2 regions of the Fodinicola acaciae genome follow, and region 2 is predicted to be linked to the other one. Evidence: riboswitches for the same ligand, from Rfam matches in the RefSeq annotation. Region 2 holds a riboswitch; the other holds the start of a gene.
The links. Region 2 has a riboswitch for S-adenosylmethionine ahead of GNX95_RS24945 (aminotransferase class V-fold PLP-dependent enzyme). Riboswitches for the same ligand answer to the same signal wherever they lie in the genome.

Region 1: another riboswitch for S-adenosylmethionine. It lies ahead of thrC (threonine synthase); the one in region 2 lies ahead of GNX95_RS24945 (aminotransferase class V-fold PLP-dependent enzyme).

The regions. Positions count from the first base shown of each region.
Region 1 is NZ_WOTN01000003.1:1,749,239-1,753,840, reverse strand. Features, by position in the region: gene GNX95_RS34530 (MFS transporter) at 1-315, shown strand, start outside; gene GNX95_RS34525 (glucosyl-3-phosphoglycerate synthase) at 245-1,189, opposite strand; gene GNX95_RS34520 (DUF3558 family protein) at 1,461-2,036, shown strand; SAM riboswitch class I at 2,150-2,270, shown strand; gene thrC (threonine synthase) at 2,284-3,531, shown strand; gene GNX95_RS34510 (hypothetical protein) at 3,747-4,142, shown strand; gene GNX95_RS34505 (cold-shock protein) at 4,274-4,477, shown strand.
Region 2 is NZ_WOTN01000002.1:2,045,827-2,050,428, forward strand. Features, by position in the region: gene pgm (phosphoglucomutase (alpha-D-glucose-1,6-bisphosphate-dependent)) at 495-2,132, opposite strand; gene GNX95_RS24940 (hypothetical protein) at 2,161-2,463, opposite strand; SAM riboswitch class IV at 2,519-2,634, shown strand; gene GNX95_RS24945 (aminotransferase class V-fold PLP-dependent enzyme) at 2,668-4,008, shown strand; gene GNX95_RS24950 (hypothetical protein) at 4,083-4,602, shown strand, end outside.

The DNA of each region.
Region 1 (4,602 bases), on a different contig from region 2:
CTGGCGCTCGGCGTCGCCGTACTCGGCTCGGTGACGGCCGCCGGCATGGCCGGCGCGCTGACCGGACGGGTCAGCGATCCGCTCGCGGTGGCGCAGCGACTTTCCAGCGGTACGGCCGAAACCTCCGTCGGCGGGCAGCTGCTGCGCGAGGCCTTCGCGGCCGGTCTGGACGCCGCGTACCTGGTGGCGGGAGCGGTCGCCGCGGTCGGAGCGTTGGCGGTTTTCCTGTTGATGCGGGCGAAAGTCAGTCGAGCGTACGCGTCCGATAGCGATATTCCGGAAGTTCCACGATCGGCTGCCGCTCCTCGGAGCTGACCACCGAGTCGACGGCACGCAGTTCGCCGTCCTCGCGTTGAAACTGGGTGAGCGCCGGCCACAGCGGATGCTCTGGTACGACGCGCGTGGCGACCGTCGCCAGGATGCTCGCGGCCATCCGGCCGAGTGCCGCGGTGTCCTGGTGGCCGTGCGTACGCTCACCGAGGTCGACCTGCGCGATCGCGTCGAGCCCGTGCGTGCGCAGGGTGTCCACCAACAGCCCGGTCTCCACGCCGTAACCCGGCGCGAACGGAAGTTTTTCCAACAGATCCCGGCGTGCCGCGTATTCGCCGGCCAGCGGCTGTGCCACGCCGGCCAGCTCCGGGAAGAACGTGCACAGCAGCGGCCGCGCCATCAGCTCGGTGACGCGGCCGCCGCCGGTGACCGAGACGTCCAGCAGCGGCCGGTCGTAGAAAGCCTTGACCAGCAACGTTTCCGGGTCGGTGAGCAGCGGGCCGAGCAGGCCGGTGACGTAATGTTCACCGAAGTCCAACAGATCCGCGTCGACGAACACCAGCACGTCGCCGTGGGTCACGTACAGCGACTTCCACAGCACTTCGCCTTTGCCGGGCCGCGATCCGTAGTCGGCCAGCACGTCGTCGCGGTGGAAGACGCTCGCGCCGGCCTGCCGGGCGACCTCGGCCGTGCGGTCGGTGGAACCGGAGTCCATCACCACGATCTCGTCGACCAGGCTGGTCCGCTCGGCCAGCTTCACCAGGCCTTCGACGATGGTGCCGATGGTGTGTTCCTCGTTGAGCGCCGGCAGCACGACGCTGACCACCGTCAGCCCCTTCGCGGCCCGCAGCCGCTGCACCGGCCAGTCGCCGGCCGCGGTGGTGTGCTGCGCGAACCAGCGACGAGCGCGGGGATGCATGCGCATAGTCTGCACTCGTCACGCCACCGCACTGCGCGCGGACCCGGGCCCCACGACGTGCGGTGGTTGGTGACCTCGTCGGTTTCGGCTGTTTACCCCGTTGGCTGCCCGAGAAGGCAGCAATGAGGGAATAGTGCCGTTCGCGGCGCCGGGTTTCTGCTGACTCGTACGCTAATCCACTGCTATGTTCCCGGCGGATTCGTGGTCGTTCCGTGCCAGCATGGCCAGCGGCCGTCCGCCAACCAATTCCGCTAACCGCGAGGGAGCACCCGTGTCCACGTTCTTCGGTCCCCCGGCGATCCGCCGGGCTGTCGTCGCCGGCATCGCCGCCGTCGCGCTCGGCGCCGGTGGCGCCGCGCTCACCGGCTGCGGCCTGATCCCCAAGGCGGCGCCGTCGCCGTCGGCCACCGGCCTGCCACAGGCCGCCGAGTCGCCGAGCCCGTCGGCCGGCCCGGGTTTTCCTGACGTCTGCAAGCTGTTCACCAACGACGAGATCGGCGCGCTGACCAAGGCGACGATCACCGACGCCAAGCCCGACGACAAGTCCACCAAGGACCAGCCCGATTGCGCGTGGTCGAGCGCGGACGGCGGCGCCGTCACCACGATTTATCTTGCCAACAAGACCAAAGCCAAGTTCGACGACGAGTCCGGCGGCTATCAGGCGGTGACCGGCATCGGCGACGGCGCGTACGAGAACCACGGCATCCTCACCGTGCTGCACGGCACCACCGAGATCACCGTCATTTTCGGCGGCGGTGGCGACGACAGCATCGCCGTACAGAAAAGCATCGCGCAGAAGGTGATCGACAAGCTCGACAACCCGTCGCCGTCGCCGTCCGCCTCCTGACACGCGAACGGCGTTCGCGCGTCAGCCGTGGTGTTCGCATGCTCACAGAGCGGGACGCGGGGTTGTCGCGATCCCGCTCCCACCACGTATGCTCACAGCCATAACTGAACATGCACTCATCCAGAGGGGCAGAGGGATCCGGCCCGGTGAAGCCCCGGCAACCATCGCGCGCGTGTCGTCGTCGACCGCGGGACAGGTGCCAACTCCGGCCCGCGAGAGCGGGAAAGATGAGCGAGGAGGCTCTGCTTTGACCGTCGCGCCGTCCCCGGCCAGCTGTCTGCGTTGTCGCAACTGTGGCGCCGAATATCCCCTGATCGCCATCCATGCCTGTGCCGAGTGTTTCGGCCCACTGGAGGTCGGCTACGACCAGGCGACGTTGTCCGCGGTCACCCGCGAGCAGATCGAGGCCGGTCCGCAGAACATCTGGCGGTACGCGCCGCTGCTGCCGGTCGGCCAGGACCCGGACAGCCGGGCCAGCCTCAACCCCGGCATGACCAAGCTGGTGCGGGCCGACCGGCTCGGAGCCGAGCTCGGCTTCACCGCGCCGCTGTGGGTCAAGGACGACAGCGGCAACCCCACGCACGCCTTCAAGGACCGCGTGGTGTCGATGGCGATGACCGCCGCCAAGGGCCTCGGCTACACCTCGGTGGCCTGCGCGTCCACCGGCAACCTGGCCAACTCGGTGGCCGCGCACGCGGCCAGGGTCGGCTGGCAGGCGACCGTGTTCATCCCGTCCGACCTGGAGGCCATGAAGGTCGTCGCCAGCTCGGTGTACGCGCCGCGGCTGGTCGCCGTCGACGGGTCGTACGACGACGTCAACCGGCTGACCAGCGAGCTCGGCGAGACCGACGAGTTCGAGAAGACCGCGTTCGTCAACCAGAACGTGCGGCCCTACTACGCCGAGGGTTCCAAGACGCTCGGCTACGAGGTCGCCGAGCAGCTCGGCTGGAAGCTGCCGGCGCAGGTGGTCATCCCGATCGCCTCCGGCTCGCTGCTCACCAAGATCGACAAGGCTTTCGGTGAGCTGGTCAGGATCGGCCTGGTCGAGGACACCCCGTGGAAGGTCTTCGGCGCGCAGTCGCTGGGCTGCTCGCCGGTCTACGAGGCCTTCCAGGCCGGTCACGACGTCGTACGGCCGGTGCGGCCGACCGGCATCGCCAAGAGCCTCAACATCGGCAACCCGGCCGACGGGCCGTACGTGCTGGACGCGGTGCGGCGGACCGGTGGCTCGATCGCGGTGGCCGATGACGACGACATCCGCGAAGGCATTTCACTGCTGGCGCGTACGACCGGCGTCTTCGCCGAGACGGCCGGCGGAGTGACCGTCTCGTGCCTGGCGAAGCTGGTCAAGGACGGCCTGATCGACACCTCGCAGGAGACGGTGGTCTACAACACCGGCGAGGGCCTGAAGACCGCCGAGGTGCTCGACGTGAGCCCCACCCACCGGATCAAGCCGTCGCTGAAATCGGCGGCCGAGGCCGGCCTGATCGACTGAACGGATTCAACGCCGAGCGGCCGCTGCGGATCCAAAGATGTGTGCAAAAGGTGCAAAAACCGCACAGGTCTGGTCCGGGGCGGTCGCTTTGTTGTTGCCAGGGACCAAATTTTGCCGGTGAACTCAGATTCGCTGCACGTAGTTTCGGCATCGGAACCGGGCCGATCCTGACCAGTCGGACAGGCCGCGGCGGTCGCTCCGCGTAATCTCGGTCGATGGTCAAGAAAACTTGGTCTTTGTGGTGCGGAGTCGGGAAAGCCCGCTTGAGTGGGTTTTGTCGCAACCGCTCCGCGGTGCCGGCCTGCGACTGGCGCGCACTTGCATTTTGGCTGATCTGGAGCGGTATTCAGGTGCGAACGCCGGTCGCGTCCGGTGGTCGTTGGGTGGTGGGATTCCGGTCGGACCGTACGCTGGCCGGCAACCTGTCGTTAGCACAAAGGAAAACCTCCGCCGAAGTCGCGGTGACCGAGGCATCGCCACGGATTTCACGCAACGTAATCACAACGGCGATCACCTGCGGTAATCGCCGGTTTGTCGGTCGCGGCCGGTGGTGGCTGTCGAAGAATATTTCCGGCGCAGAGGGCATCCCCAGCGGGCCGGATGTCGTGTAGCGTTCCGATCGGTCGTAGTTCTAGCCAGATCGTGCTCAACCTGCCGGGCGGGTCTCCCACGGCTATACGGACGAAGACCCGGGTCTCGCAGTAGGGCGTGACCTGTCGCACCAGCAGTGAGGAAGGCTCCAGTGGCACAGGGAACCGTCAAGTGGTTCAACGCTGAAAAGGGCTACGGCTTCATTGCCGTCGATGGCGGCCAGGACGTGTTCGTCCACTTCTCCGCCATCCAGATGGACGGCTACAAGTCGCTCGAGGACGGCCAGCGCGTCGAGTTCGAGGTGACCCAGGGCCAGAAGGGCCCGCAGGCCGAGGCGGTCCATGTCGTCGGCTAGCCAGCTGGCTGCCTAGCCCGACGACAAAGACCCTGCATGACCAGGACCCGTTCTCCGCTCCGGCGGGACGGGTCCTGTTGCATCAGCTGGCCACTTCTTTCCAACCGGCGGCGGCTGTCGGTGCC
Region 2 (4,602 bases):
TGATGGCGTCCATGCCGACTGGGAGAACGAGCAAGCCCAGAAAACCCAGCCCCGCACGCAACCGCCACCCGCACCTCCATGCACACCGATTGGCGTCCACGCGCCCCCCTCCCTTGAGGTCGCCCGCCGCGTAGGCGCGCCCGCCGCGCAGGCGAAAAACCCAACCACCCACCCACGCAACAAACATGGAGACCCAACCACCCCCCTCGACGCAACAAACATGAAGACCCAACCCCCCAACGCAACAAGCATGAAGAAGCAACCACTTCCCCCACGCACAAGCATGAAGATGCAGCCACTTCCCCACGCAACAAACAAGAGACGCAACCACCCACCCACCCAACAAACGAGCGAACCCGCCACCCACCCACCGAACAAACGGGGAAACCGCCAGCCTCGAACCCACCAAACGGCGAACTCACCATCCACCCACCGCTACAAACAAAGGACTCCACCGCCGCCAACCCAACAACGGCACCGCACCACATCACACCTCAGGAAATCACTGACGACACAAGCTCCCGAGCCTCCGCCTGCAGTGCCCTCAAATGCTCCTCACCCCGAAAACTTTCCGCGTAAATCTTGTAAACATCCTCAGTCCCCGAGGGGCGAGCCGCAAACCACCCGGACTTCGTCACGACTTTCAGACCACCGATCGCCTCACCATTTCCGGGCGCATTCGTCAGCGTCGCGGTGATCTCGTCGCCGGCCAGTTCGGTTGCGGTGACCTGGTCGGCGGACAGCTTCGACAGAGCCGCCTTTTGGTCGGGTGTCGCCGGTGCGTCGATCCGAGCGTACGAGGGCGCGCCGAATTTTTCGGTGAGCTGCCGGTAATGTTCGCCGGGGTCGGCGTTGGTCGTGGCGAGGATTTCGGCGGCGAGCAGGTCGAGGATGATGCCATCCTTGTCGGTGGTCCAGACACTTCCGTCCATCCGCAGGAAAGAAGCGCCGGCGCTTTCCTCGCCGCCGAAACCGACGGACGCGTCGAGCAGGCCAGGCACAAACCACTTGAACCCGACCGGCACCTCGACCAGTTTACGGCCGAGGTCGTCGGCGACCCGGTCGATGATGCTGGAGGAGACCAGCGTCTTGCCGACGGCGGCGGCTGCCGGCCATCCCGCGCGGTGACGGAAAAGGTAGTCGATCGCGACGGCGAGATAATGGTTGGGGTTGAGCAGGCCGGCGTCCGGGGTGACGATACCGTGCCGGTCGGCGTCCGCGTCGTTTCCGGTCGCCAGGTCGAAATCGGCTCGCCGCTGGATCAGCGACGCCATGGCGTACGCGGACGAGCAGTCCATCCGGATTTTGCCGTCCCAGTCCAGTGTCATGAACCGCCAGGTCGGGTCCACCAGCGGATTGACGACGGTCAGTTCCAACCGGTGTCTTTCGGCGATGGCAGCCCAATAATCGACCGACGCGCCACCGAGCGGGTCCGCGCCGATGCGTACGCCGGCGCGGCGGATCGCGTCGATGTCGACGACCGACGGCAGATCGTCCACATAGGACGACAGGAAGTCGTATTTCTGGGTCGTACGTGCGGACCGCGCCGAGGCGGCGGTGACGCGGCGTACGCCGTCCAACCCCCTGGCCAGATAGTCGTTGGCGCGCTTGCCAATCCAGCCGGTGATCGCGCTGCCGGCCGGGCCGCCGTCCGGCGGGTTGTATTTGAACCCGCCATCGGCCGGCGGGTTGTGTGACGGCGTCACGACAACACCGTCGGCCTGCGCGCCGCCGCTTTGGTTGTGCCGCAGAATCGCGTGCGAGACGGCCGGTGTCGGCGTGTAGCGGCCGGCGGCATCGATCGCGACCGTCACGTCGTTGGCGGCGAAAACCTCAAGCGCCGTCCAGAAAGCCGGCTCGGACAGCGCGTGCGTGTCACGGCCGAGAAACAGCGGACCGGTGATGCCCTGACCATCGCGATAGTCGACGATCGCCTGGCTGGTCGCCGCGATGTGGTCCTCGTTGAACGCCACATTCAGCGAGGAGCCGCGATGTCCGGACGTACCAAAGGAAACCCGCTGCGCCGGCACGGACGGATCGGGATGCTCGGTGTAGTACGCGGTGACGACGGCGGCGACGTCGATCAGGTCCCGGGCCTGCGCCGGCTGACCGGCACGCGCGTCTGTCGACATGTTTTCTCCTTTGAAAACAACGAAAACGTCAGGACTGGGACGGCCTGTTCGAGTTTTTCGCCTGCATGCTGTGCGGATAGCCGAGCGATGGCCCCTTCGCCAGCGTGCTGCCGGTCGGCTCGGCGTCCCTGGTGGCCTCGGACAGCTGCCGGTCGGCGACCACGAACGCGACCGAGCAGCGGCTCACCATCGGTCCGGCGGTGGTCATGACGACGTGCATCTCCGGATCGGCGCCATATTCCTGCGTCAGCGTCGGCACGACGGCGTCCGGCGGCACGTGCATCCGCGCAGCGGCCTCCTCCGTGCTGAGCCAGTCCGATCCCTGCGGCATGTGCTCATCGTACGCGTTTGCCATCAGCGCCAGTGATCAGTTAACGTCTTCGACAGGTCATGAGTGCCAGCGTCAAGCCCCGGCTTGCTGGCCGGCAACCCTCCAACCGCGGTGGGGTGCTCCGGGTGACGACCAGGCCACCGGCCAGCAGGCCGGCGGCAAGCGCGGGCCTCCCAAGCAGGTCCGACGACCTGAGGAGGCTTGATGACCGCCGTGCTGACCAACCGCATCGCCGCTCTGTTGCCAGTGGTCGGTGGTGACCTGCCGGCGCCGCTGGTGACGGGGGAGTGTCGCACGTACGCCAACCTCGACTACGCCGCGAGCGCACCGGCGCTGGACGGCGTGGCGAGCCACGTCGCCGAGCTGCTGCCGTTCTACGCGAGCGTGCACCGCGGCGCCGGTTACGCGTCGCAGGTCAGCACTGGCGTGTATGAATCGGCGCGTGCGATCGTCGCCAACGCCTGCGGCGCGCGCGACGACGACGTCGTGGTGTTCACGCGCAACACCACCGACGCCTTCAACCTGCTGGCGGGCTGCGTGCCAGCCGGGGCCGGCGACGTGCTCGTACTCGACCTCGAACACCACGCCAACCTGCTGCCGTGGCGCGACCAGCGTTATCGCTGCCTGCCGGTTGCCTCGACGCTCGAGCAGACCCTGAAAGACCTCGAAGCAGCGTTGCGGGCGGCACCGGCCGCGTTGGTCACGGTCACGGGCGCCTCCAACGTCACTGGTGAGCTCCTGCCGCTCGGGACGATCGCCGCGATCGTCCATCGGTACGGCGCGCGGCTGGCCGTCGATGGTGCGCAGCTGGTGCCGCACCGCCAGGTCGACCTGGCCGCCACCGGCATCGACTACCTGGCGTTTTCCGGCCACAAGCTGTACGCGCCGTACGGTGCCGGCGCGCTGGTCGGCCGCCGCGACTGGCTGGACACCGGCCGCCCCTACCTGGCCGGTGGCGGCGCGGTGCGCAACGTCACGCTGACCGACACCGCGTGGGCCGCCGCCCCGGCGCGGCACGAGGGTGGCACGCCAAACGTGCTGGGGGCCGCCGCGCTGGCGCGAGCCTGCCAGCTGCTCGCCAACCTGCCAGAGGGCGCGCAGGAGACACACGAGGCAGAGCTGCGGTCGCGGCTGCTCGACGGCCTTCGGCGGCTCCACGGCGTACGTGTCCACCGAATCTTTCCGGACAGTCCCGGCGCGATCGGCGTGGTGACCTTCAGCCTGCCGGGTCACGATCCCGGCCTGGTCGCCGCGTATCTGTCCGCCGAGCACGGCATCGGCGTACGCGACGGCAAGTTCTGCGCGCATCCTCTGCTGGCGCGGCTCGGCCTGGCCGATGGTGCCATCCGCGCGAGCGTCGGCGTCGGCTCGTCGTCGGACGATGTCGACCGGCTGGTCGAGGCACTGGATGCCTTCCTGCGCGACGGTCCACAGTGGACGTACGCGCAGGTCGACGGCCGCTGGTCGCCGACTCCGGACCCGCGGCCGCGGCCGGACTGGTCGCTCGGCTCGACCGCCGGCGCCTCGCCGTGCGCGAACGCCTGAAAGTTCGTCCTTTTGGTCCCTTGTGGTCGCTGGGGCACGCGGTGAAGATGGGGCTTTCGCGGCAGTGAGGCGACATGGCGCAGGCGGGGCTCAAGGCCGGCGCGTCCGAGGTGGAGCAGGACGCGGCCGCTGGCGTGGTGTCCGAGTTGGTGTCGTATTCGCTGCTCAACCATGCCGCCGGCCAGATCGCCGAAGGGGTCGCGACGGTGCCGCCGTGGCGTGTCCTGGTCGTCGAGGACCGCGCGCTGGCCGCGACCGACTGGTCATATCACGCGGTCACCGAGCAGCTGAGCCGGTTGTCCGCCGAGCTCAAGGCGGCCAGCGAGAAGGTCGCCGAGGCGTCGGCGCCGGCGAAGGAAGCGGCTCCGGGCCAGGAGGGCCTGATCGCCGAGGCGACCGCCGCCGTCACCGCGGTCGTCGGCGCGGCGCAGGCGGTGCCGGCGGTCGTCGGCGCGATCGCCGACGCGGTCGGCTATTTGCGCAGCGACTACACGATCACCGGCCGAGCCGTGACGATGAAGTCGACGGCTTTGGTGAGTGCGGTCGCCCGTGCGTTACGTGCCCAAGGCGTACGGTCCGAAGTGGACGGTTTCC